2 regions of the Streptomyces sp. NPDC056144 genome follow, and region 1 is predicted to be linked to the other one. Evidence: predicted binding sites of a transcription regulator. Region 1 holds the regulator's gene; the other holds the start of a gene.

Region 1 (15,370 bases):
CACGATCGTGGCGACGGCGACGACCTCGCCGCCGGCCTCGCGGACCGCCTCGACGGCGGTGAGCGGCGAGCCGCCGGTCGTCGAGGTGTCCTCGACGACGAGGCAGCGACGGCCCTTCACGTCCGTGCCCTCGATACGGCGCTGCATGCCGTGCGCCTTCTGCGCCTTGCGGACGACGAAGGCGTCGAGGCGCTGACCGCGCGCGGCCGAGGCGTGCAGCATCGAGGTCGCGACCGGGTCGGCGCCGAGCGTCAGGCCACCGACGCAGTCGAAGTCGAGCTCGGCGGTGAGGTCGAGCATGACCTGACCCACCAGCGGCGCGGCCTCGCCGTCCAGCGTGATCCGGCGCAGGTCGATGTAGTAGTCGGCTTCCAGACCCGAGGAGAGGGTCACCTTGCCGTGCACCACGGCCTTGTCCTTGATCTGCTGGAGCAGCTCAGCGCGTACGTCAGTCATGGTCAGCAGCTTAAGGGGCGTTCCGTTACAGACGCCGCCAGCTCCAGACCGACTCGACCTCCAGGGGGTCGATCGGGGTCACGAGACGCGGGTGCGTGTTGAGGCCGTTCGGCGGACCGGACTGCGGCTCGACGCAGACGGCCTCCTCCGGCTCGTCGTAGAGGACGACCCATTCGGCGCGGCTCTTCACCTTCACCTCCAGCTCCTCCGGCCAGGTGAGGGTGACGTCGACACCGCCCGGCATGCCGAAGCAGTCGTCCCAGGGGCCCGGGAGGGGCTCGATGCGGCGGCCGGTGGGGAGGTGGTTCGCGCCGCGCTCCTCCTGCCAGGCGGGGGTGAAGTCGATCCGGACGTCCTGGCCGCCCTGCCCGAGGTTCCGCAGGAACCAGGGGTGCCAGCCGGCCTGGGCCGGGAAGGAGTCGTCGTACGTCTCGATCCCGAAGCGGAGCGTGAGGGAGTCCTCGGCCAGCTCGAAGACCTGCGTGACCGTGCCCCTGTACGGCCACGGGTCGCCGAGCTCGCAGGTGAAGACGGCCTCGGTCGCGGTGGCGCGGGCGGTCTTCCAGGGGACGTCCCGGACGGTGCCGTGGATGGCGTGCGGAGGTGCGGTGACCGGCAGCTGATGGGTGGTCGCCCCGTTGCGGAAGACGCCGTTCTCGGTCCGCCCGCACCAGGGCGCCATCGGGAAGCTTCCGAACCGCTCGCCCTGGCGCAGGATCTCGGTGCCGCCCACGCGCAGGCTCTCGATCCGGCAGCCGTGCTCGGGGTTGATGGTCAACTCGGCGTCGCCCGCCGTCAGTCGCGTCTTCGTACTCACACCCCGACCCTATCCAGTCGGACCGCCGTAGGCGGTGACGCCGCTTCAGCGCCTGCGGCGCAGAGCGCGGCCGATGACGACGGCCGAGGCGAGGGCGAGGGCGGCGGCCGGGGCGACCCAGCGCAGGGTGGCGCCCGCGCCGCCGGCCTCGGGGGCGGGGACGGGGGCGTACCGGCCGCGCGGCGGGGCGTGGTCGACCTCCTCGGCGCTCCGGCCGATCATCGTCCGCCGGGCGTGGGCGGCCTCGGCGGCGGGCTGCGGCGCGGGGAACTCGACGGGGACGGGGCCGAAGTCCTCGTCGAGCAGCGGGTCGAGGGAGGAGGTCGGGTCGGGCCCGTCGAGGCCGATGCCGGCGCCCGCGCCGGACGGCTCGTCGACGCCGTCGTCCACCCCGTCGTCGTCCACGCCACCGCCCGCGCCGTCTTCCACGCCGTCTTCCACGCCTCCGTCAGCGCCCCGGTCCGCCGCGGCCTCGGCCGTGCGCTCCGCCTCCTCGGCCACCGACTCCACGAACCGGTCGATCAGCCGCACGGCGGTCGTCGCGCGGGCCTCCTCGGTCGCCTCGGCGAGCCGGCCGACCGCTGTCAGGGCCCCGGTGAAGCTCAGACTCGTCCCTTGGTCCACCGGAGTGAGGACGACAGTCAGGGAGAGCTCCGCGGAACCCTTGCCGCGCGCCTCCGTGCCCTGCCCCTCGTAGGTGATGGCACCGTCCCGCTCGACGACCTTCACGGCGCCCCGGTAGGTGATGGTGTGGGTGCCGACCCGGACCTTGAGGCGGCCCGCGAGGGGCCCCGCCGCCGCGTCCGCGTCGCGCAGGAGGCCGGGCACGCAGCGTGCCACCCGGGCGGGGTCCGTGAGCGTCGCGCGCAGGGCCTCGGCCGGTACCGGAACGAACACCTCGTGGTCCATGGAAAGCGAGCCTACTCAGGCCGGGGCGCGGCGTCGCCTCTTTGCGCCGGGGCCCGCGCGCCCCGGTACGTCACTCCCGCTCAGCGCCCGTAGCGCGGGTGGACCAGCGTCGAGGGCGGCAGTTCCGCACCCCTGGTCCGTTCGGCGCGGCGCGCCGCCGCCTCCAGGGCCGCGACGGAGAGGGAGCGCAGCCGGGGTGCTCCGGCCGGGAGGGCGAGGGCGGGCGGGCGCGTGCCCGGTACGGCCAGGAGGAGGCCCCAGTCGTCGGGCCCCCGCTCCGTACCGCCGGTGCGGTCGGCGCGGTCGGGGCCCGCGGCGAAGCCGGGGGTGCGGCCGCTCGCGCTGTACGGGCGGGTCGCGAAGCCCGCGGCGCGCAGGGTGGCGTCCACGGTCCAGTAGGTGTGGGGCCGGTCGCCGGCCGAGCCCGCGTGGACGGCGAACCGCCCGGAGCGGGTGAGGACCCGGGCCGCGAGCCCGTAGAACTCCTCCGCGTACAGCTTGGTGCTGGAGGTGATGCCCGGGTCCGGGAGGTCGGAGATCACCACGTCGTACCGTTCCCGCACACGATCGGCGGCGTCCCTGAGCCAGTTGAACGCGTCCGCGTGGACCACCCGGACGCGCGGGTCGCGGAACGCCTGGCCGTTGAGCGAGGCGAGGGCGGGGTCCGTACGGGCGAGGCGGACGACCCCGGGGTCGAGTTCGACGACGGTGACGGAGCGGACGTCGGGGTACCGCAGGGCCTCCCGGGCGGCGAGGCCGTCCCCGCCGCCGACGATCAGGACGCGGGCGTGCGGTCCGGCCATCGCCGGGTGGACGAGCGCCTCGTGGTAGCGGTACTCGTCCCGGCCCGCGACCCGCAGGCGGCCGTCGAGGAACAGGTCGGGCGGTCCTTCGCGGCCCCCCGTGACGACGACCTCCTGGAGCTCGGTGTGGACAGCGACCCGCACCCGCTCCCCGTACACCGCCCGGCGCGCGGCCTCCTCGAAGTCGTCGACGAGGACGGTCGCCGTGGCCAGGACGGCGAGGACCGCGAGGTTCACGGCGACGAGGAGGGCCCGGGACCGGGGGGTCAGGTCGCGGCGGAAGACCCACAGGACGAGACCGCCGCCCGCGACGACGTTCACCGCGCCGGTGACGAGCGCCCCGGTGAGCTGGCCGAGCCAGGGCAGCAGCAGGAAGGGGAAGGCGAGACCGCCGACGAGCGCGCCGACGTAGTCCGCGGCGAAGAGGTCGGCGACCGTCCCGGCGGCGTCGTCCTGCTCCGCGCGCGGAGCGCCCCGCCGCCCGTGTTGCGCCCTCTGTATGAGGGTCATGAGCAGCGGGATCTCCGCGCCGATGAGGACCCCGATGGCCAGCGAGAACGCCACGACGACGTACCGCGACTCGCCGAGCCAGGCGAAGGCCGCGTACAGCACGAGGGCCGAGCAGCCGCCGACGAGCGCGAGCCCGCCCTCGACCAGGCCGAAGCCGACGGCGGCGCGGCAGCGCAGCCGCTTGGCGAGGAGGGAGCCCACGCCCATCGCGAAGACCATCACGGAGAGCACGACGGAGGCCTGGGTGACCGAGTCGCCGATCAAGTAGGACGCGAGCGCGACCAGTTCGAGCTCGTAGACCAGTCCGCAGGCGGCGCAGACGAAGACCACGGCCAGGACCGGGAACCGCACCGCGTCACCCGGCCGGGTCGACCGCTTCCGTCGCTTCCGCCGCCCGGGCCGCTCGCGCCGCCACACGGGCGGTTGGCGCACCCTGGTGGGTGGCATGGTCACGGTCGGCTCGATCATGAACGTAACGCTACGTCACGACTTACGCGCCCCCTGTCACCCACACGAGTGCACCTGGGGCACCGGAGGGGCGTATCAGAGCGCCGCCGGCATACGTGCGCCGATGCGGGTCCTGGTGACGACCAACTGCCCCTCCTGCGGGTAGGCGTGCCAGGTGCGCCACCGCACCTGGCCCTCGTGACGCTGCGCCAGCATCGCCGTGAAGGCGTGCGGGGAACCGGGGAACGTCCCCGCGAGGCCGTTCGGGTGATCGGCGACGAGGGCGAGCAGCTCCTGCGCGCGGCCCGCGAAGGAGCCGTGCGAGAGCGTCTCGACGCGGGCGGCGAATTCGTACTCCCATTCGCCGACGCGCTTGGAGACGCCGAGCGGGAGCGGGGTGCTGCTGCCCGGCATGCAGGCGACGGTCTCCGAGCAGCGGCCCCCGTCCTCTTCGAGGAGGACCTGATGGGAGGCGCCGAGCAGCCGCAACTGGAGCTTGGCGCCGGTGAGTTCGAGGTCGAGCACGGCCAGGGCGGGCAGCGGCTCGCGCCCGAGGGCCCAGGCCAGATCGGCCGCGCGGGTGTCGGTGTAGGAGGTTTTCAGGGTGGTGAGCATGGATCGGCTCCGCAAACACGGTTTGACGGGTGGGCCGGGGGCGCCCCGGAGAGGGTCCAACGGGAGGAGTGGGGGGATCGCCGGCTCGGTTCCACACACGGTCCGAGGGCTGTCTCTGTCAGGAGCGAGAGAACCACGGACCCCGGGCGACTCGCAGCGTTTTTACCCAACTTGCCGTGGTTTCCAACCCCTTCGGGGAGACCACAGTTCACTTGTTCAATCAGATTCGATCGACAAGATGCGCCGGAATGCCAACGTCACGTGCCGACCGACCGCGCGCGTCAGCTGCAGGAGGACGAGGAGCAGGAGGAGCTCGAACACGAGGAGGACGAGCACGAGAAGAACGAGGACGAGCAGGAGGAGGACGAGGACGAGGACGAGCTCGACGAGGACGTCGACGACGACCCGGCCCGCCAGCTGCCGGACCTCCGGCGGGAGCGCACCTTGACCCGCAGCACGAACGAGACGACCGCTGTCGCGAACGCGATCACGACGGCGACCCCGACGATGAAGAGAGCGACGATGTTCATGCCGGGGGGATCCCCACCCCGAACCCCGGCCAAAGCGCACTTGAGGAAGTCCAGAGCTTCCCCCCAGGATGGCCGTCATGACACGACCGCTGCTGAACCGCCGGCTCGCCGAGTTCGGGACGACGATCTTCGCCGAGATGTCCGCACTCGCCGCCGCGACGGGGTCGATCAACCTCGGCCAGGGCTTCCCCGACACCGACGGGCCCGAGGAGGTCCGCGAGGCCGCGGTCCGCGCGCTGCGGGACGGCCGCGGCAACCAGTACCCGCCCGGCCCCGGCGTCCCCGAACTGCGCACGGCGATCGCCGACCACCAGCGCGAGCGGTACGGCCTCGGGTACGACCCCGACACGGAGGTCCTGGTCACGGCGGGCGCCACCGAGGCGATCGCGGCGGCCCTGCTGGCCCTGGTCGAGCCCGGTGACGAGGTCGTCGCCCTGGAGCCGTACTACGACTCGTACGCGGCCTGCGTCGCCATGGCCGGCGGCACCCGCGTCCCGGTCACGCTCCGCCCGCACGAGGGCACCTACGTCCTCGACCTCGACGAACTGCGGGCCGCCGTCACCGACAAGACCCGTCTCATCCTCCTCAACACCCCCCACAACCCCACCGGCACCGTCCTCACCCGCGCCGAGCTCACCGCCATCGCCGAGCTCGCCGTCGAACGCGACCTGCTCGTGGTCACCGACGAGGTGTACGAGCACCTCGTCTTCGACGACGCCGTCCACATCCCGATCGCGACCCTGCCCGGCATGCGGGAGCGGACCGTCACCATCGGCTCGGCCGGCAAGACCTTCTCCTTCACCGGCTGGAAGGTCGGCTGGATCACCGCGAGCCCCGCCCTGACCTCCGCCGTCCGCTCGGCGAAGCAGTTCCTCACGTACGTCTCCGCCGGCCCGTTCCAGTACGCGGTGGCCGAGGCGCTCCGGCTCCCGGCGACGTACTTCGACGGCCTGCGCGCCGACCTGGCGGCCAAGCGGGACCTGCTGAGCGAGGGCCTCGCGCAGGCCGGCTTCGCGGTCTACCGACCGGCGGGCACGTACTTCGTCACCACCGACATCCGCCCGCTCGGCGCCACCGACGGCTTCGCCTTCTGCCGCGCGCTCCCGGAGCGGGCCGGTGTCGTCGCCATCCCGAACGCCGTCTTCTACGACCACCGCGAGGAGGGCGCGCCCTTCGTCCGCTTCGCCTTCTGCAAGAAGACGGAGGTCCTGGAGGAGGCGGTGACCCGCCTCAAGGCCCTGGCGGGCTGAGCCCGGACGGCCGCACCGCGCACGAGAGCCCGGCCCCCGTGACGTACGGGGACCGGGCTCTCGTGACGTGCGGAGGAGGAGGCTCAGGCCTCGTCGCCCTCGGTCTTCTCCTCGGCGGACTCCAGACCGAACTGCTCCACGACCCACTTGTCGAACTCGATGGAGGCGCGGACCCAGCTGACCGTGGAGGACACGAAGTGCTCCAGGGCGACGCCGGTGCCGATCAGCATCTGGGCCTCACCGATGAGGCGGAGGGTGGCGGAGCCGTCCTCCTCCTCGTGGAGGTGGGTGTAGACCTTCGGCCACAGGGTGCGGCGGTTCCAGTCGTCGATCGCGTCGAGGACCTTGGCGCGGTCGTCGGCCGAGTGCGGGCGGTCGTAGAACGTCCGCACGGAGAAGACCTGCTGCTCGTCCTCGCCGCGGAACATGAAGTACGTGCGGAACTCCTCCCACGGAGCCGCGAGGTCACCCTCGTCGTCGATGACGTACTTGAGCTCCATCTGGTCGAGGAGCTGCTTGACGAGGTCCTGGTCGGGGACGACGGGGCCCGCCGGTCCTGCGGCCTGAGGCTGGGGCTGGCCCCCGAAATTCGGAATCGAGGACGGGTCGATGCTCACCGTGTTTTTCCCTTCGTACGGATGCTCGCCATCCTCCCCCATGTCGGGGGGTTCGGGGGAGTCCCGGCAGCCGCGATCCGCTGCGGGCTGACAAGAACATCCCCCTTCACCTGTGCGTTCAGCGGGCCGGGCCGACGATCAGGCCGTCCTCGAACCGGTCCACGCGGACCGTGTCGCCGTCCGTGACCTCGCCCGCGAGGATCTCCTTCGCGAGCCGGTCGCCGATCGCCGTCTGGATGAGACGGCGCAGGGGCCTGGCTCCGTACGCGGGGTCGTTGCCCTCCTCGGCGAGCCACTCCAGGGCCTCCGGGGTGACGTCCAGGGTGAGCCGCCGGTCGGCGAGCCGCTTGGCGAGCCGGTCGATCTGGAGGCGGGCGATCCGGCCGAGCTCGGCCCGGTCGAGCGCCGAGAAGACCACCAGGTCGTCGAGGCGGTTCAGGAACTCCGGCTTGAAACTGGCCCTGACCACGTCCAGGACCTGCTGCTTCTTCACCTCGTCCGAGGTCACCGGGTCGACGAGGAACTGGCTGCCGAGGTTGGAGGTCAGGATGAGGATGGTGTTGCGGAAGTCCACCGTCCGTCCCTGTCCGTCGGTCAGCCGGCCGTCGTCGAGGACCTGGAGCAGGATGTCGAAGACCTCGGGGTGGGCCTTCTCCACCTCGTCCAGGAGCACCACGCTGTACGGGCGGCGGCGGACCGCCTCCGTGAGCTGGCCGCCCTCCTCGTACCCGACGTAGCCGGGAGGAGCGCCGACGAGCCGGGCGACGGAGTGCTTCTCGGAGTACTCCGACATGTCGATGCGGATCATGGCCCGCTCGTCGTCGAAGAGGAAGTCCGCGAGCGCCTTCGCCAGCTCGGTCTTGCCGACGCCGGTGGGACCGAGGAAGAGGAAGGAACCGGTGGGGCGGTCGGGGTCGGCGATCCCGGCGCGCGTGCGGCGCACGGCGTCGGAGACGGCCCTGACGGCCTCGGACTGGCCGATCAGGCGCCTGCCGAGCTCCTCCTCCATGCGGAGCAGCTTCTGCGTCTCGCCCTCCAGGAGGCGGCCGGCGGGGATGCCGGTCCAGGCGCCGACGACGTCCGCGATGTCGTCCGGTCCGACCTCCTCCTTGACCATGGTGTCCTTGGCGGCCTCGCGCTCGGCCTCGGTGGCCTCGGCCAGCTCCCGCTCCAGGCCGGGGATCTCCCCGTAGAGCAGCTGGGAGGCGGTGTCGAAGTCGCCGTCGCGCTGGGCGCGCTCGGCCCGGCCGCGGGTCTCGTCGAGACGTTCCTTCAGCTCGCCGACCCGGTTGAGGGACTGCTTCTCCTTCTCCCAGCGGGCGGTGAGGCCGCGCAGCTCCTCCTCGCGGTCGGCGAGGTCGCGGCGCAGCTTCTCCAGCCGCTGCTTGCTCGCCGCGTCCGTCTCGTTCTTGAGGGCCAGCTCCTCCATGCGGAGCCGGTCGACGGAGCGCTGGAGCTCGTCGATCTCGACGGGCGAGGAGTCGATCTCCATGCGGAGCCGGGAGGCGGCCTCGTCGACGAGGTCGATGGCCTTGTCGGGGAGGAAGCGGGAGGTGATGTACCGGTCGGAGAGGGTCGCGGCGGCCACCAGGGCGGAGTCGTTGATCTGCACCTTGTGGTGGGCCTCGTACCGGCCCTTCAGGCCGCGGAGGATCGCGATGGTGTCCTCGACCGTCGGCTCGGCGACCAGGACCTGCTGGAAGCGGCGCTCCAGGGCGGGGTCCTTCTCGATGCGCTCGCGGTACTCGTCGAGGGTCGTCGCGCCGACCATGCGGAGCTCGCCGCGGGCCAGCATCGGCTTCAGCATGTTGCCGGCGTCCATGGCGGAGTCGCCGCCGGCGCCCGCGCCGACGACCGTGTGGAGCTCGTCGATGAAGGTGATGATCTGGCCGTCGCTGGCCTTGATCTCGGCGAGGACGGTCTTCAGCCGCTCCTCGAACTCGCCGCGGTACTTGGCTCCCGCGACCATGGCGCCGAGGTCGAGCGAGACCAGGCGCTTGTTCTTGAGCGACTCGGGCACGTCGCCCTTCACGATCCGCTGGGCGAGGCCCTCGACGACGGCGGTCTTGCCGACACCGGGCTCGCCGATGAGGACCGGGTTGTTCTTGGTGCGGCGGGAGAGCACCTGCACGACGCGGCGGATCTCGTGGTCCCGGCCGATGACCGGGTCGAGCTTGCCCTCGCGCGCGGCGGCCGTGAAGTCCGTGCCGAACTTCTCCAGCGCCTTGTACTGCCCCTCCGGGTCGGGTGTGGTCACCCGGCGTCCTCCCCTGCTCTTCTCGAACGCGTCGAGCAGCTTCGAAGCGCTCGCGCCCTGCCGGTCGAGGATCTCACCGGCCTGTCCGCCCTTGGCGGCGAGGCCGACGAGGAGGTGCTCGGTGGAGAGGAACTCGTCGCCGAGCTCCTTGGCGCGCTTGTCGGCGTCGGCGATGACGGCGAGGAACTCGCGGTTGGGCTGCGGGGGCGAGACCGTGGACCCCGTGACGCTCGGCTGGGCGGCGATCAGCCGCTCCGCGCCGGAGCGCACGACCGCCTGGTCGGCCTCGACGGCGGCGAGCAGGTCGGTGATGTTCTCGTTGTCCTGACCCGTGAGCAGGGCCAGAAGCAGATGCGCGGGGGTGAGGTCCGCGTTCCCCTCGGACACGGCGCGGCTCGATGCCGCGTTGATCGCGTCCCGGCTCCGGTTGGTCAGTTCGACGTCCACGGTGCGGTGCTCCTCCTGTGCGGTACGACGGTACGGGCGGGTTGCCCCCTATGACTCTTCCAACGTACACAAAGTTGAGCCTATTCCGCTCAAGGTGATGCCGGGGCACGGTATCTTTCAGGGCATGGCCACTGACCCGAGGAACCCTTCCGACTCGTACCTCAGCTTCTGGCGCGAGTACCACATGTGCACCCTGACGACCCCGCGCCCGGACGGCACCCCGCACGTGGTGGCGGTCGGCGTCACGTACGACCCCGAGGGCGGGTACGCGCGGGTGATCACGAACAAGCACAGCCGCAAGGTCGCCAACGTGCTCGCGGCGGGCGCGGACGGGGCGCGCGTGGCGGTGTGCCAGGTGGACAAGGGGCGCTGGGCGACGCTGGAGGGCGTGGCCCGCATCCGTACGGAGCCGGAGGTCGTCGCCGACGCGGTCGACCGCTACGCGACCCGGTACAACCGGGTCCCGGCCCCCAACCCGGACCGGGTCGTCATCGAGATCGCCCTCACGCGCGCGATGGGCCGCGCCTGACCCGTACGCACTCCTGAACGGAGACGCACAGCGGCGCCATCGCGTTTCAGGTCCGCGATGGCGCCGCTGTGTGGGGGAAGTGCCGGAGCGATCTATGACGACGGGGGAATCGCTCAGGCACTGCGGGGGGTGGTGACGGTGATGGTTCTGGGCTCGACCAGCTGGTGGTCCCTGCGGTCGAGATTGACGAAGATCATGCCGTACCGGATGGCACAGCGGATCGGCTGCGGGGCGCCGCGGGGACGGCGGAGGCAGCGGTACGCCCGGACGTCGTCGTCCTCTTCCCGCGCGATGACGATCGGCTCTCCGAGGACGGTGACCTTGAGCGAGTCGCCGCGTCGGGGGATGGCGGTGGCGAGATCGACGAAGTGCCAGCCGGACCGGTAGGCCGTGGCCATCTCCCGGCGGAAGCGGCGGTCGTCGGGTGGGGCACTCACGCGGCCGCGCCCTTGGGTGCGGTCTCCCAGGAAGGCTCTCCCGGGCCGGCGAGCAGAACGTGCGCGGGGGTGCTCTCCCACGAGGGCTCGTTCGGGCCAGCGACCACCGCATGCGCCGGGGTGCTCTCCCACGAGGGCTCGCCATTGGCTGCGAGCGCACCAAGAGCAGCCGCCGCAACGGCTATGGCGCTAAGTGCACGAACCATCCTGGTCATGGCCGATCTCCACCTCATTTGATCACTACTCCGCCCCGCGCTAAGACGATGGCTCACGGAACACCCTTTTCACCAGCCAACCCGGGCATCATGTTCCTGTAATTCATGACCCTGAGGGGGGTGTAAACCATGCTCGAAGATGACAGATCGGGACATAACCACAGTCACGGTGAGCTTTGTGACGTGGGTAAAGAGCTCTACGCGAACGCCCTCCGCACGGGTCGAATCGCCCGTTCCGAGGCCGAGGCGGCCCCGTGCCTCACGGAGCTCTCCCTCCTTCATCCTGACCCGGACGACAGCAACCTGCTCCGCGCGGTTCCGCCTTCGATAGCGCTCAACCAGCTCATCCACCCGATCGAGCGGGAGATACAGGCCCGGCGCCAGCACGCCATCGCCCTGGCCGACGTCTTCGAGCCCTTCCTCGCCATCCACGCCCAGGACCCCTCCGCCACTCAGGCGATCACCGTCCTCGAAGGCCTCGGCGTCATCAACGCGAGACTCGACCACGTCATCAACGAATGCACGGTGGAACTCCTCACCATCCAGCCCGGCAGCGGCAGGCGCCCCGAGACGCTGGAAGCGGCGCTGCGGCGCATGGAACCCCTGCTCAACCGCGGCGTCCGGATGCGCACCCTCTACCAGCACACCGCCCGCCACCATCCCGCCACGCTGGCCTACGTCGAGCGCGTCGCCCCGTACGGCCTCGAACTCCGCACCCTCGAAGAGATCATCGACCGGCTGATCATCGTCGACCGCAAGGTCGCGTTCGTGCCGGCCAGGACCGACCGGCAGGTCGCTCTCGAACTGCGCCACGAAGGCCTGATCCAGTATCTCGTCGGCGTCTTCGACCAGTTCTGGCTGCACGGCGCGCCCTGGGAGGAAGAGGTGCCCTACAGCCCCTCCGTCGAGGGAGTCGGCGGGGTCCAGCGCTCCATCGCCAAACTCCTCGTCGAGGGCCATGTCGACGAGGCCATCGCCCGCCGGCTCGGGATGAACGTGCGGACCTGCCGGGCGCACATCGCCAAGCTCGCCGCCGCGCTCGGGAGCGGGAGCCGGGCGCAGCTCGGGTATCTGATCGCGCGGTCCGGGATCCTCGACCGTGAGGACCAGGGCGACGAGCAGCCGGGGGGCTGACCGGATGTACACGCAGGTCGCTCTGGACGGGGCCGCCGGCACCCTCCGGGTCTCCGGGTACGGGCTGCCCACCGTGGAGCTCGTACGGACCCCGGGGACGCCTCCGAACGCCCACACCCCCATCGGCACCCGCAAGGGCGCCCTGCTCGCCCTCAGCGTCGACGGCGAGCCCGCCCGCGTCCGGCCGGCCCGCGGACGGCTGCTGCGGCGCTCGTACCGGGTCGACGTCCGGACCTCCGACGGCGTCCGCTACCGGCTCGTGCCCTGCGGGTACGAGGACAGCCGGCTCACGCGCGACGGGCGGCGGATCGGCCGGCTCGTCAGCTCGGGCGACGGGCGGGTCGTCGACGAGTGGGACACCGAGCCCACCCCGCTCGACCGCGCCCTCGGCACCGCCCTCGCCGCCGCGTTCGGCACGGGCGCCTCGCCGTGGTGGGAGACCGTCGGGGACATCGTGGGCGAGCTCGTCCCGTAGGGCGTCCTGCCGATCATGCCGGTCCGGCGGGTACGCGCCGAGGGCCCCGCCCACAGGTGTGGACAGGGCCCTCGGGACAGAAGGACGGAAGGTGCTACTCGCCGCGCTTGGCCGGACGCCAGACGACCAGCGCGCTCGTCTGCTGCACGTCCTGGTACGGCACCAGGTCACGGCGGTACGAGGCATGGACCTGCGCCTCGCGCTGCCGCATCGCCGCCGCCGCGCCGTCGACCGCGGCCGACAGCTCCGCGATCCGGCTCTGCAGCGCCGCGACCTGGTTCTCCAGTTCGATGATCCGCTTGATCCCGGCGAGGTTGATGCCCTCGTCCTGCGACAGCTGCTGCACCTGACGGAGCAGCTCGATGTCACGGGCCGAGTAGCGCCGGCCCCGGCCGGCCGTGCGGTCCGGCGAGACCAGGCCGAGCCGGTCGTACTGCCGCAGGGTCTGCGGGTGGAGACCGGAGAGCTGCGCCGCCACCGAGATGACGTACACCGGCGACTCGTCGGTCAGTTCAAAAGGATTGCGTCGGTGTCCGTCCATCGGGTCAGGCTCCCTTCGCTGCCTGGAACAGCTCCGCCCGTGGGTCCTCGGAGGCGGTCGCCTCGCGGTAGGTCTCCAGGGCCTCACGTGCCTTGTCGTCCAGCTCCTTCGGCACCGCGACCTCGACCGTCACAAGCAGGTCGCCGCGGGTGCCGTCCTTGCGGACCGCTCCCTTGCCGCGCGCCCGCATGGTCCGGCCGTTCGGCGTGCCCGCGGGCAGCTTGAGCGTGACCGCGGGGCCGCCGAGCGTCGGCACCTTCACCTCGCCGCCGAGCGCCGCCTCCACGAAGGAGACCGGCACCGTGACGGTCAGGTTGTCGTCCTTGCGGCCGAAGACCGGGTGCTCGTCGACGTGCACGACGACGTACAGGTCGCCGTTCTGCCCGCCGCGCTCGCCCGGCGCTCCCTTGCCGCGCAGCCGGATCTTCTGGCCGTCGCTGACGCCCGCCGGGATGCGGACCTGCATGGTGCGGGAGGACTTGGCCCGCCCGCTGCCCTTGCAGACCTCGCAGGGGTTCTCGGCGATGAGGCCGCGGCCCTTGCAGTCCGCGCACGGGTCGGTCAGCGAGAAGCCGCCGCCGCTGCCGCGCGAGACCTGCCCGGTGCCGACACAGGTCGGGCACACCCGGGGCGTGCCGTTCTTGTCGCCGGTGCCGGAGCAGGCCGTGCACGGCTGCTGGCTGGACATCCGCAGCGGTACGGTCGCGCCCTCGATGGCCTCGGTGAAGCTGAGCGTCACCTCGGACTCGATGTCCTGCCCGCGCCGCGGCTGGGTGCGCGCACCCGGGCCGCCGCCGCGGTTGAACAGGCCGCCGAAGACGTCCCCGATCCCGCCACCGCCGCCGAAGCCGCCGGCGCCGGGGCCGCCCTGGGCGCCTCCGAAGAGGTCGCCCAGGTCGAAGTTGAACGAGCCGCCGCCGGGGCCGGCCCGGAAGCCGCCGTTCCCGAAGAGCGCGCGGGCGTCGTCGTACTCCTTGCGCTTCTTGGCGTCGCCGAGGATGTCGTTGGCCTCGGAGATCTCCTTGAAGCGCTCCTCGGCCTTGGCGTCACCCTTGTTGGCGTCCGGATGGTTCTCGCGGGCGAGCTTCCGGTACGCCTTCTTGATCTCGGCCTCGGTGGCGTCCTTGGGGACGCCGAGAACCTTGTAGTAGTCCTTCTCGACGAAGTCCTTCGTACTCATCGACGTCCCTCCCTACCGGTGTGCTCGTTTACTCGCTGTCCTTCTCGGACGCGTCGGACGTGCCGTCCTCCGCGTCCTCCGCCTTCGCCGCGCCCGGCTGGGGCTCGGCGACGGCCACGCGGGCGGGCCTGATGGTCCGCTCGCCGATCCGGTAGCCCGGCTGCAGGATCGCGACGCAGGTCGTCTCGGTGACGTCCGGCGCGTACGAGTGCATCAGAGCCTCGTGGATCGTCGGGTCGAAGGGCTCGCCCTCCTTGCCGAACTGCTGCAGACCCATCTTGGCGACGACGGTCTCCAGCGATTCGGCCACCGACTTGAACCCGCCCACGAGCTCGCCGTGGTCCCGGGCCCGGCCGACGTCGTCGAGCACGGGCAGCAGGTCGGAGAGGAGGCTCGCGACGGCGATCTCCTTGACCGTGACCCGGTCCCGCTCCACGCGGCGGCGGTAGTTCTGGTACTCGGCCTGGAGCCGCTGGAGGTCACCGGTGCGCTCGTCGAGCGCCTTGCGGGCCTGGTCCAGCTGCGCCAGTACGGCTACGTCAGTAGCGTCCCCGGCCGGGGCCGCCTTCCCCGCCTTGTCGGCGGAGGCGGCGGCCTCGGTCTCCTCGGGCGTGCCGTCGGTGGGGACGTCGGGCTTCTCGTCGAAGCCCGGGGTCTCCTCCGTCATCAGACAGCGCCGCCCTTCGGCTTCTCGTCGTCGATGATCTCGGCGTCGACGACGTCGTCGTCCTGCGCCTGGCCGGCGTCGCCGCCCGCGGCCTGGGCGGCCTGCGCGTCGGCGTACATCGCCTGGCCGAGCTTCTGCGAGACGGCCGCGACCTTCTCGGTGGCGGTGCGGATCTCCGCGGCGTCCTCGCCCTTGAGCTTCTCCTTCAGCTCGGCGACGGCGGTCTCGACCTCGGTCTTGACCTCACCGGGGACCTTGTCCTCGTTGTCCTTGAGGAACTTCTCCGTCTGGTAGACGAGCTGCTCGCCCTGGTTGCGGGACTCGGCGGCCTCGCGGCGACGGTGGTCCTCGTCCGCGTACTGCTCGGCCTCCTGGCGCATGCGGTCGACCTCGTCCTTCGGCAGCGAGGAGCCGCCGGTGACGGTCATCTTCTGCTCCTTGCCCGTGCCCAGGTCCTTCGCGGTCACGTGCATGATGCCGTTGGCGTCGATGTCGAAGGCGACCTCGATCTGCGGGACGCCACGCGGGGCCGGC
Region 2 (15,370 bases), on a different contig from region 1:
ACACCGCCGTCGACCACTTCGGGCGCTGGGGCTTCCACGCCTCCTCGCTCGCCCGCATCGCCAACGACTGCGGGATCACCCAGGGCGGACTGCTCCACCACTTCCGCAGCAAGGAGGACCTCCTCCTCTCGGTCCTCGCGCAGAGCGAACAGCACGACATGGAGCGCCTGTTCAGCGAGAAGCCGGAGTCGTACGCGGCCTACCTGGAGACCCTCGTCGCCCTGATCGAGGAGAACACCCGGCGCCCCGGCATCGTCCGGATGTTCAACGTCCTCGTGGGCGAGTCCGGCAACCTCGGCCACCCCGCCCACGAGTACTTCAAGGAGCGCTACGCGCGCGTGCTCCGGCACATGGTCGAGCTCCTGGAGGACGGCGTACGGAGCGGGGAACTGCGCCCCGACACCGACTGCCGCGCCGTCGGGCAGGAGCACCTGGCGATCATGGACGGACTCCAGATCCAGTGGGCCCTGGACCCGGAGTCGATGGACATGCCGGCCCGGGTGCGGTCGTACCTGGAACGGCAGTACGCGGGGATCGCGGCGCGCGACTGACGCACGCGCGCCCGAGCCGCCTGGCGGGCCCGAGCCGACTAGGCGCCGTCGCGCCGTGCGCCCCGCCACGCGTACAGCCCCGCGCCGGCCGCCAGGCAGACGATCGCCGCCGCCCACGCCCCGCCCTCCGTCCCGGGGCGCGCCACCCACGCCCACACCCACCGGGCGGTGCCGCCGTCGATGGACCCCGTGGGGGCGGCCACATGGGCCGCGCCGATGACGAGGACGGGCGGGAGCCAGCTCAGCCGGGCACCGAGGAAGACGGCGGAGGCCGCCGCCAGGCCGACGAGACCCAGCGTGTTCCGTACGGCGGCGGGGGCGCCGAACCCCTCCGTGCCCGGCGGCACCACGAGCGCGAACAGGGCGGCGGCGAGGGCGGTCGGCCCGAGGAGATGGGCGGCGCGGTACGGCCACCAGGCCCGTACCGCCGTACGGTCGAGCTCGGCGCCCGGCGCGTACAGGCCGGTCCCGATCGCGCCGGACACGAGCAGCGGACCGAAGACGGCCGTCAGCCGGACGGCCTCCGCGAACTCCGGCCGCGCCCCTGCCCACGTCGTCCCCCAGGCGGCGGCCGCCGCCGTGCAGAGCAGGGCCGCCAGCGTGCCGGGCAGGCCGCGGGAGCGCAGGTAGAGCAGGGGGCCCGTCATGGGACCGGCACCTCCTCGGGAGAGCAGGGGTCGGCCGTCAGATAGCGGGCGAGGTAGGCGCGCCGGGCGTCCGGCGACTTGGCCGTGAGGCGGTCGAGATGCGGCCGGGTGTCGGCGGGGATCCTGATGTAGGGCGGCGCGGGGGCCAGCCACATGACGACGGCTTCGTGGATGGCGTTCGCCCGCTCGTCGGCGGCGCTCGCGATTCCGCCCGGCGGGCAGCTCCGCAGGACCAGGCGCAAAGCCGCCTCGTACCGGAACGCGGCTGGCTGGGTGAGCGGGCCGGGCAGCGGGCTGAACTCGGGCAGCGAGCGATCCCCCGGGCGGGACGCTCCCCCCGGACCGGCCACCCAGCGGGCCGGGGCGCCCGGCACCCCCTGGAGGCGGGCGTTCAGCGGGGCGAGCGCCGCCGACACCGCCGACAGGCGGGCCGCGTCGAGCGCCGACACGCACACCTGCGGCGTACCGGAATCGCAGACCGGCCTGATCAGGGCCGGGTCGGGGCGCCAGGGCCCCTCGTCCGGCGGCAGCCGCAGGATCAGCGTCGCCGCGCCGACCGCCACCGCGAGCGGCACCAGCGCGAGCGGCCGCAGGCGGGCGGGGCGGAGCCCGTACGCGAGGAGCGCGGCGCACGCGAGCCCCGCCGTCCACGCCATGGACACGGGCGCGAACCACCACACCGCGCTGTCCCAGGAGAAACGGTGCTCACCGGCCGGACCCAGCCAGCGCAGGCCGCTCTGCGTGAACGCGCCGAAGGCGATCACCACGTACCCGACGACACCCAGGAGCGGGGCCGTGAGCCGCCACCGGATCGCCCGCCCCGCGACGTGACCGAGGAGGCCGAGGGCGCCGACGGCGACCGCGTCGGCGGCGAGGAGCTCGACGTACACGCGGCCGCCGGAGATGTTCGGCCAGATGCTCACGAGGCAGACGGTGTCGGCGAGCAGCACCCCGGCGACGGGCCAGAGAGCCGACGGGGCGGCGGCGACGAGCAGCCGGCGCAGCGAGGAGCGGGGCACGGACTCCCACAGCTCCGTCGTCCCGCGCCGCCGGTCCCGGCCGCCGTGCCAGCAGCCCGCCGCGAGGGCGAGGGGTCCGGCGACGGCGCCGACGACGAGGTGCAGCTCGTTGGTGGCGTCGGCCCACCGGCCGTGCCAGTACGACAGCATGCGGAACATCCCGATGAGCACGGTGAGCGCCACGGCGACGGCGGTCCAGGGCCCGATGCCGCGCCTGAGCTCGGTGCGGAGGGCGGAGGAGGGAATCGAGGAGGGGATCAGGGTCATCGGAGGGCCTCCGCGCGGTGCCGGCGGTGGGCGCGCAGGGCGGTGGTGTACCCGCGCTCGACGGCACTGGTCGTGGTCTCGGCCGCGTCGTCGGAATCGGCTCCCAGGGAGGAGAGTTCGGCGGTCGTGCCCCGGAAGGCGAGGCGGCCGGCCTCGATCAGGGTCACGTCCGTGCAGGCGGCGGCGACGTCCTCGACGAGGTGGGTGGAGACGACGACCGTGGCCTCCGTGCCCAGCTCGCGGAGCAGGGCGCGGAACTCGACCCGCTGTTCCGGGTCGAGACCGGCCGTCGGTTCGTCGAGCAGGAGCAACTCCGGTTCGTTGACGATGGCCTGGGCGATCCCGGCCCGGCGGACCATGCCGCCGGACAGGGTCTTCATGCGGGCGTCGATCCGGTCGGAGAGCCCGACGCGTTCGACGGCCCGCTCCACGGCGGCCGGGGCGCGGTCGGCCGGCATCTCCTTGAGCCAGGCGACGTACGCGACGAACTCGCGGACCGTGAACGCCGGGTAGTAGCCGAACTCCTGCGGCAGGTAGCCGAGTCGGCGCCGGATGGCCGTACGGTCCCGGTGGTTCGTGGCGTCGCCGCCGAGCAGCTCGACACGGCCGGAGCGGGGCGCGGCGACGGTCGCGAGGACCCGGATGAGGGAGGTCTTTCCGGCGCCGTTGGGTCCGAGGAGGCCGTGGACGCCGGGGGAGAGGGAGAGGTCGAGCGCGTCGAGGGCGACGGTACGGCGGTGCCGGACGGTCAGCCCCGCGACCTTGACGGTGGAGGTGGCGGTGGAGGTGGCGGTGGCGCGGGCGGGAGGCGAGAGGGAGGTCATCGGGTCTCCAGGTGGTCGAAGGAGCGGCGCCGGAGGACGAGCAGGGCCGCGCAGGCGAGTGCGGCGGCGGCCCAGGCGGACTGGGTGGCGGGGCCGGAGAAGTAGCGGAAGAGGTCGACGTCCTCGGGGGCCCCGCCCCCACTGCCGAGGAAGGGGTCCGCCACGGCGAGCAGCCACCCGCCGCCGAGCACGGCGGAGGACGTCCGGCAGCCGATGAACGACCCGAGGGCGAGGGCGGCCAGCGTCAGCGCGAGCCCCGGGAGCAGCCAGGCGGCGGCCCCCGGAGTCCCGGCGGCGGCCGGGAGCAGCGCCCCGCCCAGGGTCAGCAGGGGGACACAGACGGCGAGTACGGCGGCGGTACGGGTGAGCAGCAGGCGCAGACCGCCGGACGGGGTGGCGGCGGCGATCTCGTACAGCGGATCGGCGTGCCGCCCGTACGAGAGCCCGACGCCGAGCAGCGGCAGCGCGGGCGACAGCGCGAGCAGCAGCCCCCTGGCGCCCGGGACCCCGGCCCCGTACCCGAGCCCGAACGCCCCCGCGACGACGAGCACGACGGCCAGGACCCAGGCCCCGCGCAGCGCGGGCCCGACGGCCCACCAGAGCCGGGAGGGGGAGAGGGCGGGGCGGCGGGGGTCTCCCCACGCGGCGGGGCTGCCACCGCGCGGGGAGGCGGTGGCGGTGGCACTGGCGTCGGCACCGGCACCGGCACCGGTGTCGAGGGGGAGGGCGGGCGTGCCGTCGGCGCCGCTCGCGAAGGCGGCAGTGCGGCCGGTCGTGGCGGGGTGCGGGGCGTCCGCCCCGGTCGTGGCGGGGGTGACGGCTTCTGTCTCCCGTGCGGCGGCTCCCGTCGCCCCTGCGGCGGCGGCCTTTCGACCCGCCGCCCCGACCGGTGGTGGCGCGGCGGCGACGGCGCCCAGGACGTGGGCGCGTACCGAGGCCAGGGACGGTCCCGAGCCCCCCGCGCGGACCGCCGCCGAGACGCGGGTCGCGCACGGCGTGCAGCGCTCGACGTGTTTCTCCAGGGACCAGGCGTCCGTCTCGGAGTCGATGCCCTCCGCGTACCGGCGGGCCTGGGCGTCGGTGACGTGCCAGGGGGACGTCATGCGGTGCCTCCCAGGAGGTACGGGCCGGGGCCGAGCGCCGCGCGGAGTTCGCGGCGGGCGCGCAGGGCCCGGGTCTTGACGGTGCCTTCGGGGATGCCGAGAAGGCGGGCGGCCTCGCGGGTCGTCAGGCCGTCGACGACGGTCGCCCGCAGGACCTCGGCGAGTTCGGGCGAGATCCGGTCGAGGGCGGCGCCCACCTCCCCGTACTCCAGACCGGCGAGCACGCGCTCCTCGGCGGAGGGCGCGGGCGCGGCGGGTTCGAGGGGTGCGGCGGAGGCGCGTTCGGAACGCGCGTGGGCGCGCTGGGCGTCGACGAGCCGGCGGGCGGCGATCACCCAGAGCCAGCCCCCGGCCTCGCCGGAACCCCGGTAGCCGTCGGCCGAGCGCCAGACGGTGACGAAGGCGTCCTGGAGGACCTCCCGTACCGTCTCCTCGTCCGGGCAGCGACGGGCGAGCCGCGCGTACAGCCAGCCGGCGTGCCGGTCGTAGAGGGCGGCGAGCGCCTCGGCGTCACCGCGCGCGACCGCGCGCAGCAGCGTCGCGTCGTCGCTCTCGTCTCGCCTCACGGGCCCCCCTGAGGGGCGTAACAGTCTCACGCCCCTCTATCGCCCGTGCGGCCGACCTCGGTTCACGGGGCGGTCGGCGGGCCGCCCTCCGGGAGGGCGTCGAAGACGCGCTGGAGGGCGGGCGGGCGCTCGCGGTCGTCGGTGACGAGGACGCGGTCGCGGTAGGTGAGGGTGTACGTGAATCCGTCGGCGACCGGGGTGCCGGCGGGGCGCTCCGGGACCTCGGCGAGCGCCGGGTCCTCCAGCGCGGCCCGCAGCGCGGCGGCCTCGGTGGGGGTCTGGCGGCCGGTGCGGGGCGGCTTGGCGGCGGAGTGCGAGGTCCAGGCGCCGTCCTCGTGGACGACGAGCCGGTTGCGCACCCCGGCGAAGCCGCCGGTGACGGCCACGTCGACGAGGACGGCGGAGGGCTGGGGTTCGGTGGAGGGGGTGGCCGGCGTGGCGGAGGTCGTCGCCTCCGTCGGCACGACATCGGCGGACACCGGGCCACTCGCGCGCGTGCCCGTGCCCGTGCTCGCGCCCGTGCCCGGCGGGGCGGCCGGGTCGCAGGCGGCGACGCCGCAGGCCAGGACGCCCGCGAGGAGCAGGGCGCCGATGCCCCGCCCCCTCTCCCGTACGCCGTTTCGGGATCCGCGTCCGTCCCTGTCCCCGTCTCCGTGTCCCATGGGTCGAGCATGCCCGCCGGCGGCCCCACGGCGCAGCCCGACGGCGCGATCGGCCGGGCCCGTCCGGTCAGTCTCCCGACCGGACGATCCCCGTCAGCGGCCCCCGGTACCGCCACCCCAGCGACGCGTAGAGCGCGCGGCCGTCCGTGGTCGCCGCGAGGACTCCGGTCGTGGCGCCGGCCTGTGCGGCGGCGGCTTCCAGGGTGAGCATGACGTTGGCGCCGAGGCCGCGCCGTCGGTGCGCGGGGTCGGTCTCGATCTGGTCGGCGACGGCGGTGGTGCCGGTCACGGCGATCTGGCCGCGCGCGGCGAGCGTGCCGTCGGTGGCGAGGACGCGGACGTGGACGACACCGTTCCGGACCTCGACGGTCCGCGCGTACCCCTCGGGCGGCGCCGGGCGCGCGGCCGGGTCCAGCGGTTTGACCATCATGAAGCCCGGGTCGTCGGGGATCGTCCACCCGTCGCCGATCCACCCCGCCACCTCCTCCGGCTCGGCCACCACCTTGAGCCAGCTGTACGGCTCCGTCAGCCGCGCGCACAGCGCGCCGACGGTCGCGGCGTCGGGCGCGGGCAGCACGTGCCGGAGGACGTGCCGGGGCAGGCCGACCCGGACGCTGAACCCCCAGGGCTCGACGACGGCCTCGGGCGTCCCCCGCGAGACGGTCCAGCCGGCCACCCAGGCAGAAGTAATAGCTGCGATGTCCATGGGGGTATTACATCGGCCTGGAGTCCTCTGTGGGGAGGCTGATCGCTCAGAGCGAACGGCGCCGGGGGAACATTCGCGGACTCACATGCATTGAGTCGGTACAGCTCAACTTGATTGATGCTGACGATTGATGCCGACGACCACCGAAGGTCTGCCGGAGACCACCGAAGGGGAGATCATGGCTTCTGAGTCCACGTCCGTGCCGCTCACGCTGCCCGTGCTGCCGCTCGACGACGAGGTCGTGCTGCCCGGCATGGTGGTGCCGCTCGACCTGTCCGACACCGAGGTCCGCGCCGCCGTCGAGGCCGCGCAGGCCGCCGCGCGGAGCGGGGCCGGGAAGCCGCGGGTGCTGCTCGTGCCGCGGGTCGACGGGACCTACGCCGGGATCGGCGTCCTCGGCACCGTCGAGCAGGTCGGACGGCTCTCCGACGGCGACCCCGGCGCGCTCATCCGCGGCCTCGGGCGCGTCCGCATCGGGGCCGGTACGACCGGGCCCGGCGCCGCCCTGTGGGTCGAGGGCGCGACCGTCGAGGAGTCCCTGCCCGATCCGCTGCCCGGCTCCGTGACCGAGCTGGTCAAGGAGTACAAGGCGCTCGCCACCAGCTGGCTCAAGAAGCGCGGCGCCTGGCAGGTCGTCGACCGCGTGCAGCAGATCGACGGGGTCAGCGCCCTCGCCGACAACGCCGGCTACTCGCCCTTCCTCACCGTCGAGCAGAAGGTCGCCCTCCTGGAGGCCGCCGACCCCGTCACCCGCCTCAAGCTGGCCACCGCCCAGCTCCGCGAGCACCTCGCCGAGCAGGACGTCGCCGAGACCATCGCCAAGGACGTCCAGGAAGGCGTCGACAAGCAGCAGCGCGAGTTCCTGCTCCGGCGCCAGCTCGACGCCGTGCGCAAGGAGCTCCGCGACCTGAACGGCGAGGCCGAAGGGGACGAGTCGGACGACTACCGCGCCCGCGTGGAGGCCGCCGACCTGCCCGAGAAGGTCCGCGAGGCGGCCCTCAAGGAGGTCGAGAAGCTGGAGCGCTCCAGCGACCAGTCCCCCGAGGGCTCCTGGATCCGCACCTGGCTCGACACCGTCCTCGAACTGCCCTGGAACGAGCGGACCGAGGACCAGTACGACATCCCCGGCGCCCAGGCGATCCTCGACGCCGAGCACGCGGGCCTCGCGGACGTGAAGGAGCGCATCACCGAATACCTCGCCGTCCGCAAGCGCCGCGCCGACCGCGGCCTCGGCGTCATCGGCGGCCGTCGCGGCGGCGCCGTCCTCGCCCTCGTCGGCCCGCCCGGCGTCGGCAAGACCTCGCTCGGCGAGTCCGTCGCCCACGCCATGGGCCGGAAGTTCGTGCGCGTCGCCCTCGGCGGCGTACGGGACGAGGCCGAGATCCGCGGACACCGGCGTACGTACGTGGGCGCGCTGCCCGGCCGGATCGTGCGGGCGATCAAGGAGGCCGGGTCCATGAACCCGGTGGTCCTGCTCGACGAGATCGACAAGGTGGGCTCCGACTTCCGGGGCGACCCGGCGGCCGCCCTCCTCGAAGTCCTCGACCCGGCGCAGAACCACACCTTCCGCGACCACTACCTGGAGGTCGAACTCGACCTGAGCGACGTCGTGTTCCTCGCGACGGCCAACGTGCTGGAGGCGATCCCCGAGGCCCTCCTCGACCGCATGGAGCTCGTGCGCCTCGACGGCTACACCGAGGACGAGAAGGTCGTCATCGCCCGCGACCACCTGCTCCCGCGCCAGCTGGAGCGGGCCGGCCTGGAGCCGGGAGAGGTCGTCCTGGAGGACGCGTCGCTGCGTAAGCTCGCCGGGGAGTACACCCGGGAGGCGGGCGTCCGCACCCTGGAGCGCGCCATCGCCCGGCTGCTCCGCAAGGTCACCGCGCAGCACGAACTGGGCGACCGCGAGCTGCCGTTCACGGTCACCCCGGACGACCTGCGGGACCTCATCGGCCGGCCGCACCACGTGCCCGAGTCCGCGCAGGACCCGGCCGAGCGGCGCACGGCCGTGCCGGGTGTCGCCACCGGTCTCGCCGTGACCGGGGCGGGCGGTGACGTCCTCTTCGTCGAGGCGTCCCTCGCCGACCCCGAGACCGGCGCCGCCGGGCTCACGCTCACCGGCCAGCTGGGCGACGTGATGAAGGAGTCCGCGCAGATCGCGCTCTCCTTCCTCCGCTCGCACGGCGCGGAGCTGGAACTGCCCGTCACCGGCCTCAAGGACCGCGGCGTGCACATCCACTTCCCGGCGGGCGCGGTCCCGAAGGACGGCCCGAGCGCGGGCGTCACGATGACGACCGCCCTCGCGTCGCTCCTCAGCGGCCGGCTGGTCCGCACGGACGTGGCCATGACCGGCGAGGTCTCCCTCACCGGCCGGGTCCTGCCGATCGGCGGCGTGAAGCAGAAGCTGCTCGCCGCGCACCGGGCGGGCATCACGACGGTCGTGATCCCCAAGCGGAACGAGGCCGACCTGGACGACGTCCCGGCCGAGATCCTGGAGAAGCTGGAGGTCCACCCGGTGACGGACGTCCGCCAGGTCCTGGAGATCGCGCTCGCCCCGGCGGCGGTGCCGGTGGTCGCGGCCGCGTAACTCCCGTACGGCAACGGCGGGGTGCTCCTTCGGGAGCACCCCGCCGTTGTCAGTGGCGGCTGCCATGCTCGTACGCATGAACGACGACGCCTTCTGGGCTCTCATCGACGGGTCGCTCCGCCGTCCCGGCAGCCGGGCGGAGCGGCTGGAGCGGCTGCGGACGGAGCTGCTGCGCCGGCCGGCGGCCGAGAGCGTGGCCTTCCAGGTGCGCCTGGAGGAGGCCTGCGAGACCGCCCGCATACGCCCGCTGTGGGCGGCGGCGAACCGCGTTGAGCGCGGCTCCTGCAGTGACGACGGCTTCCACTACTTCACGCTGTGGCTGGTGGGCCAGGGACGGGAGGTGTACGAGGCGGTCCTCGCCGACGCCGACGCGCTGGCCGACGTGCCCGCGGTGCTGGCCCTCGTCGGACGGCCGGTCGACGACTGGTGTGACCACGAGTGGCCCGAGTGGGAGGAACTCGACTACGTAGCCCAGGACGCCTTCGACGAGCTGACCGGTCAGGAGGACGACGAAGGGGACGAGTTCCTCGACGCCGTCGAGGAACTCGCGGAGGAACGGGAGGGACCGGAGGAGTGGGAGGAGCGGGAAGAGGACGAGGTGCCCTGGGAGGCTCGGCCGGAGGGGTTGGCGATACCCCGGCTCTCCGCCCTCTTCCCGATCGGTACCTCCGCCGCCTGAGGGGACAGGCCTAGGAGGCGGAGGAGTTCCGGCGGCGGCCCAGGAGCAGGGTGCCGGCCGCGAAGGCGGCGAGGCCGCCCGCGCCCGCGAGGGCCAGGGGGAGCGGGGAGGCGGGGGTGCCGGCGGTGTCGGCGGAGAGCGCCGGGGCCTGCTCGTCGCCGCCGTGGCCCGCGTGGCTGACGGTGGAGAGCTCGGCGCCGGCCGCGATCTTCGCCTCGGTCGGAGCCTTCGCCGCGACCGCGGTGGTGCCGCCGAAGGTGACGTCCGAGCAGCTGTAGAAGGCCTCGGGGCTGTCGCTGCGCTGCCACACCTTGTAGACGATGTGGCGGCCGGTGCGGGCCGGGAGGTTGCCGGTGAAGTTGTAGTAGCCGTCCTGCGAGGTGCGGGTGGTGGGGTAGACGGCGACGGGGGTGGAGTCCAGGTCCGACCACTTGAGGGGCTGCGTGGGGTCGAAGCCGGGCTTGGTGATGTAGATCGTCATCGTGCCGGAGTGGGGCGCGGTGACGCGGACCTTGAAGTTGAAGGCTCCGGCGGCGACGGCGGTCGAGGGCCAGTCGGTGCGGGCCCAGTCGAGCGCGCGGTACTTGGCGCGGTTGGCCGAGCAGAGCTTGCCGTCGGGGATGAGCGCCTGGTGGTTCCCGGCGGCGTTGGCGATGTTGACCTCGTTCCAGTCGTAGAGCGGCTGGGTGCCGGAATCGGCGACGAGGTCCTTGCACACCTGCGACTTGGGGGTCTCGGGCCCTTCGGCGTAGCAGGCGGCCACGCGGCTGACGGGGTTGAAGACGGCGCCGTGGGCGCTCGCGGTGGTCGGGGTGAGGCTGACCAGGGCGGCGGCGGCGGACAGGGCGGCGACGCCGGTGGCGGTGCGGCGGGAGGACTGCATGCGGGGGCTCTCTCTCGTGCGTGGGGGAGGACGGGAGTACGGGGGCGAGCAACGCGCGTCGGCGGCACGGAAGTTGAATTCCGGCCGACCGGCGTAGAGCCTCGCATTGGTCCATACCAATCGGCAAGGGGGTGGGCGCGAAAAAGCGGCCCCCCGGGTGCCGCCGCACCCAGGGAGCCGCCGTGGCGCCGTGAACGAACCGCAGGTCAGCCGTTGGCCAGCGCCTGTACGCGCGAGTAGTCGCCGTTGAAGTGGTTGTGGTCGCCGACCGTCGGGCCGGAGGAGGTGTACTGCCAGATCGTGTAGTAGAGCCAGCCGGCCGGGAGTTCGCCGACCTCGGAGGCGTACCGCGCGATCCACAGCGGGTTCGTGGACGAGAAGGCGGCGGAGTTGCCCGTGCACTGCTTCCACCAGCTCGTCGCCGTGTAGATGACCGCGTCGCGGCCCGTCCGGTACTTGTACCGGTTCACGAAGTCCTGGATCCACGCGACCATTCCGGCGGCCGTCTTGCCGTAGCAGGTGGCGCCGTACGGGTTCCACTCGATGTCGAGGACGCCGGGCAGCGTCTTGCCGTCCTTCGACCAGCCGCCGCCGTTGTTGACGAAGTAGTCCGCCTGGGCCGCGCCGCTGGTCGTGTCCGGGGTGGCGAAGTGGTAGGTGCCCCGGATCATGCCGACGTTGTAGGAGCCGTTGTACTGCTGCGCGAAGGAGGTGTTCTTGTAGTACGTGCCCTCCGTCGCCTTCACGTAGGCCCACTTGACCCCGCTGTTCCAGAGGGTGGACCAGGCCACGTTCCCGTTGTGGCTGGACACGTCCACGCCCTCGGTCTGCACGGCGGCGGCGAGGCCCGGGGCTTCGGCTGCGGGCTTTCCGCCCTTGCCGTCGTGTGCGATCACGCCCATGCCCATGGAGGCGGAACCGCGGGCGGGGACGGCCCGCGCCCCCGGGTCCTGGGCGGCGCCGGCGGAACCGGCGAGCGGGAGGAGGAGTGCCAGCGCCGCGAGGGCGGCACCGGCGAGGGTCGTTCCGGATCTGTGCACACGCATCGCGTGCCTCCGAAAGGCTCGGTGGGGGAGTGGTACCGACGGGGAGCGGTACCGACAGTCCTGGGTGTGGACATGTCAGAAAGGACGCTACGCGCGTGGACCCGCCCCGCGAAAGGGGGTCGGGATACCGCCGTTGGTCTACTCCTGCGAAATACTGGAGGAGCTGCGGCGATCGTCCGCGGCAGGGGGAAACTTTCAGCGGCGGGAAGCCGCCCCAACGACGCCTGGGAGGTGCTGACGTGCACGGAAGCGGTACGGGAAGTGAAGGCCGAGGCGCCACGTCGTCGGGCGTCGACCCCGAGTTCCTCGCGCTCGAACGGGAGCTCGCCGTGTTCCTGCGGCGGGCGCGGGCGCAGTCGGGCGAGATGGCGCGGGAGGTGCACCCCGAACTGGAGCCCGCCGCCTACGGGCTCTTCGTGCGGCTCGACGACGCCGGGCCGCAGCGGGCCACCGAGCTCGCCGGGTACTTCGGCGTCGGCAAGGCCACCATGAGCCGCCAGCTGCGGGCCCTGGAGATGCTCGGGCTCGTCGTCCGCGACCCCGACCCCGCCGACGGGCGCGCCTCGCTGGTCCGGCTCACCGACGAGGGCCGCGACCGGTTCCGGCACGTGCGGGACGCGCGCCGCGAGCGGTACGTCCGCAAGCTCGTCGACTGGGACCGGTCGGAGGTCGCCGAACTCGCCCGGCTGCTCCACCACTTCAACGTGCGCTCCGAGGGCTGACGGACCGCCTCAGGGCAGGCGGGGCAGGGACGCGTAGACCGCCGTCGCGTCGTCGTGCGGCTTGCCCCTTCTCCGTACGCCCCTGGCGGCGTCGGCCTCCTCCAGCGCCCGCACCCTGCGCAGCAGGCCCCCCGCGCCCTCCTCGCGCAGGACGCCGAGGCAGGCCGTCCAGTCGCCCGCGCCGAACGTGTCGACCCAGCGGGTCGCCCCGTCCGTGAGCGCCGCCAGGGCCCGCACCTCCGAACGCGGAGTCGTCCCCGTCACCGCCCGTGCCGCGACCTCCGGGTCGGCCGCCGCCGTGAAGAAGCCGCCCTCGGCGTTCCGCAGCCGGTCCGTCGCCTCCACCGAGCGCAGCACCTCGGCCGGCACCCGGTCGAGCCGGTCGTCGAGCACCGCCCGTACCGTCCCGTCCGGCGCCTCCAGGAGGAGTGCCGAGTCGGAGAGGACCAGGTGCTCCACCACGGCCGCGTTCCAGCGGGCGAGGACCACCGTCGCCTGGGGCGTACGCACGTGAGAAAGGTCACAGGTGTCCCGGTGGGCGTCCGCGGTGCGCCGGATTGCCCGCGCCAGGACCCCGGCGAGCGGCATGTCCGGCCGAGAAGCGGACAGTTCGGTCAAAGCCCCGCCCAGCCGCGCGGTGAACCACGGCACCGTGTGCACACAACCGTCATCACCCGCGGGAGGTGTGACGCCGTCGAGGAGGACGAGCGTCCCGCCGTCGCCCGCACCGGGCAGAGCTGCGGCCGCCCAGTCCTCGTTGGGGCGTTCGGGACTGCCGGGGAGGGTGGCGACATCGCTGCGCATGACCACCAGTGTGCCCCGCCCCGCCGCGAGACGCCGGGTTCCTTCACGGCACCTCCAAACGGCCGGAAATGGCCTGTACCAACCCCGCCGGGGCGCCGTGGAGGGCGGAAGCGGGGCCTCCGTCGAGCTGCGGGCGGGCATCCTGCCAAAGCCCGCGCGGAAGATCCAACCGGGGCCCGCGAAGGCCCGTGGCGCCCGGCTCGGGGAGCCGGGCCGGAGTTGTTCGCCAACTCATGAGTGTTGTTCACTCGTTCGGGTGGCGGAGCGGCCGTTGCGCGTCCCCTTCCCAGAACCGCTGGAATGGTCGGAAGCCGTACCAGGGGTGGGGGCGCTCCACGTGACCGGTCGTCACCTCTGCTTTGTGGGCGGACGAGTCAAGGATGCGGACACCGGTGGAGAAGAAGCGGCCTCGGAGCAAGAACGGCACGCGGAGCCAGACCCCCGACGCGACGGCGACCCCGTCCGGGGCCCCCACGGCACCCGTCTCGCCCGCCGGAGCCGCCGCGCCGGCCCCCGGCCGTCCCAAGCGCGTCCGTAACCGCCTCGTCCTCGGCGTCGCCCTCGTCGGCGTCACCGTCCTCGCCGCCGGCGCCCCCGCCGTCCTCGCCGCCTCCACCGATCTCACCGAGACCCAGCGACTGGTCACCCTCGCCGAGCTCGACCGGCAGGCCGTCACCCTCGCGCACTCCCTCGCCGACGAACGCGACGAGGTCGTCGCCTACATCGCCGCCGGCCGCGACCAGCAGTCCGGCGAGGCCAAGGACAAGCGGCAGATCACCGACGCCCGCGCCACCCGCGTCGACCGCCAGATCGACGAGATCCGGCCCGCCGCCGCCCCCGAGCTCCGCCGCGAACTCGCCGGCGTCCCCTCCGTCCGCCGCGCGGCCCTCACCGGCGAGGGCACGGCCCTGGAGGCCCACAAGGCCTACTCGGACGTCATCGCCAAGCTCCAGGCCCTCTCCGAGGAGCTCGCCGAGAAGACCCCGGCCCGCGCCGCCGACGCCGCCCTCACCGAGGCCACCCGCGCCCCCGCCGCCCTCGGCCGCGCCGTCGAACAGGCCTCCGCCACCCGCGGCCTGCTCCTCGCCGCCCTCGCCGTCCCGCAGCCCGCGCCCACCGGCGAGGTCCACTACGACCCCGCCACCGGCACATACCTCCCCGACGAGCCCGAGGGCGCCGCCGAGGCCACCCGCGCCCGCGACGCCCTCGGCGCCGCCGCCCAGCAGGCCCGCGTCCGCGAACTCGCCGCCCTCGGCGACTTCGACCAGGCCGCCGGCACCGCCGCCCGCGACTCGCTCTCCGCCACCGTCGCCGGACCCGAGGTCAAGAACGCCGAACGCTCGCTCGCCACGCTCACCGACCAGCCCCGGCTGACCGAGAAGGAGCGCGAGACCGACCCCGGCGCGCTGGAGGCCACGCTCTCCGCCCGCATCGAGCAGATGCGCGGCGTCGAGTCCGCCCTCGCCACCGAGCGCGTCGAACGCCTCGCCGCCCTCCGCGACGACGACGTCACCGCCCTCGAACTGCGCATCGCCTTCCTCGGCGGCTGCCTGCTCCTCGCGATCGGCGTCTCCACCTACGTCGCCCGCACCCTCACCCGCCCCCTCGCCGTCCTCCGCCTCGGCGCCGCCCGCCTCGCCGGAGCCCCCGAGCCGCAGACGGCGGAGGCGGTCCGCTTCACCGGCCGCAACGACGAGTTCGCGCAGGTCGTCCGCTCCCTCAACACCCTCCACGGCAGGCTCGCCGCCCTCGGCGCGCACACCGAGCGGCTCGACGACGAGCGCGCCGACCTCGCCGCCGCCAAGGACTCCGTCGCCGCCGAGCTCGCCGCCCAGCGCGCCGACCTCCAGGGCCGGGTCGCGCTCCTCACCGCCGACCTCGAACGGCTCCGCGGCACCGTCCACCACACCTTCGTCAACCTCTCGCTCCGCAGCCTCGGCCTCGTCGAGCGCCAGCTCGGCGTCATCGAGAAGCTGGAGGAGCGCGAGCAGGACCCGGACCGCCTCGCCACCCTCTTCAAGCTCGACCACATGGCGACGGTCATGCGCCGCCACAGCGAGAACCTCCTCGTCCTCGCCGGCCACGAGCACGTCCACGGCCACGCCGGGCCCGTCCCGCTCGTCGACGTGCTGCGCGCCGCCGTCAGCGAGATCGAGCGGTACGAGCGGGTCACCATCCAGTCCCTGCCGCCGCACGCCCAGATCGCCGGCTTCGCCGCGGACGACCTGAGCCACCTGATCGCCGAACTCCTGGAGAACGCCACCTCGTTCTCGCCGCCGGACGCCGAGGTCCAGCTCTCCGGCT

The links. Region 1 encodes HspR, which represses chaperone genes until heat shock. Its sites were predicted from a motif close to TTGAGNNNNNNNNNCTCAA; they were not measured.
Region 2: a site for HspR is predicted at 6,436-6,454, ahead of lon (endopeptidase La). Genes of this name have one in related genera too.

The regions. Positions count from the first base shown of each region.
Region 1 covers NZ_JBHJVF010000006.1:31,685-47,054, forward strand. Annotated here, with positions in the region: gene pyrE (orotate phosphoribosyltransferase) at 1-456, opposite strand, end outside; gene ACFC0Z_RS19455 (aldose 1-epimerase) at 482-1,273, opposite strand; gene ACFC0Z_RS19460 (SRPBCC domain-containing protein) at 1,319-2,182, opposite strand; gene ACFC0Z_RS19465 (polyamine aminopropyltransferase) at 2,263-3,963, opposite strand; gene ACFC0Z_RS19470 (DUF2617 family protein) at 4,039-4,557, opposite strand; gene ACFC0Z_RS19475 (hypothetical protein) at 4,839-5,087, opposite strand; gene ACFC0Z_RS19480 (pyridoxal phosphate-dependent aminotransferase) at 5,165-6,337, shown strand; gene ACFC0Z_RS19485 (YbjN domain-containing protein) at 6,421-6,954, opposite strand; gene clpB (ATP-dependent chaperone ClpB) at 7,073-9,658, opposite strand; gene ACFC0Z_RS19495 (pyridoxamine 5'-phosphate oxidase family protein) at 9,783-10,187, shown strand; gene ACFC0Z_RS19500 ((2Fe-2S)-binding protein) at 10,301-10,624, opposite strand; gene ACFC0Z_RS19505 (helix-turn-helix transcriptional regulator) at 10,969-11,973, shown strand; gene ACFC0Z_RS19510 (hypothetical protein) at 11,978-12,448, shown strand; gene ACFC0Z_RS19515 (heat shock protein transcriptional repressor HspR) at 12,543-12,989, opposite strand; gene dnaJ (molecular chaperone DnaJ) at 12,994-14,169, opposite strand; gene grpE (nucleotide exchange factor GrpE) at 14,198-14,836, opposite strand; gene dnaK (molecular chaperone DnaK) at 14,836-15,370, opposite strand, start outside.
Region 2 covers NZ_JBHJVF010000003.1:276,682-292,051, forward strand. Annotated here, with positions in the region: gene ACFC0Z_RS12105 (TetR/AcrR family transcriptional regulator) at 1-551, shown strand, start outside; gene ACFC0Z_RS12110 (hypothetical protein) at 590-1,198, opposite strand; gene ACFC0Z_RS12115 (hypothetical protein) at 1,195-2,484, opposite strand; gene ACFC0Z_RS12120 (ABC transporter ATP-binding protein) at 2,481-3,308, opposite strand; gene ACFC0Z_RS12125 (zf-HC2 domain-containing protein) at 3,305-4,411, opposite strand; gene ACFC0Z_RS12130 (RNA polymerase sigma factor) at 4,408-5,007, opposite strand; gene ACFC0Z_RS12135 (hypothetical protein) at 5,040-5,639, opposite strand; gene ACFC0Z_RS12140 (GNAT family N-acetyltransferase) at 5,707-6,345, opposite strand; gene lon (endopeptidase La) at 6,524-8,932, shown strand; gene ACFC0Z_RS12150 (DUF4240 domain-containing protein) at 9,009-9,611, shown strand; gene ACFC0Z_RS12155 (lytic polysaccharide monooxygenase) at 9,622-10,494, opposite strand; gene ACFC0Z_RS12160 (lysozyme) at 10,701-11,540, opposite strand; gene ACFC0Z_RS12165 (MarR family winged helix-turn-helix transcriptional regulator) at 11,780-12,262, shown strand; gene ACFC0Z_RS12170 (hypothetical protein) at 12,272-13,066, opposite strand; gene ACFC0Z_RS12175 (nitrate- and nitrite sensing domain-containing protein) at 13,459-15,370, shown strand, end outside.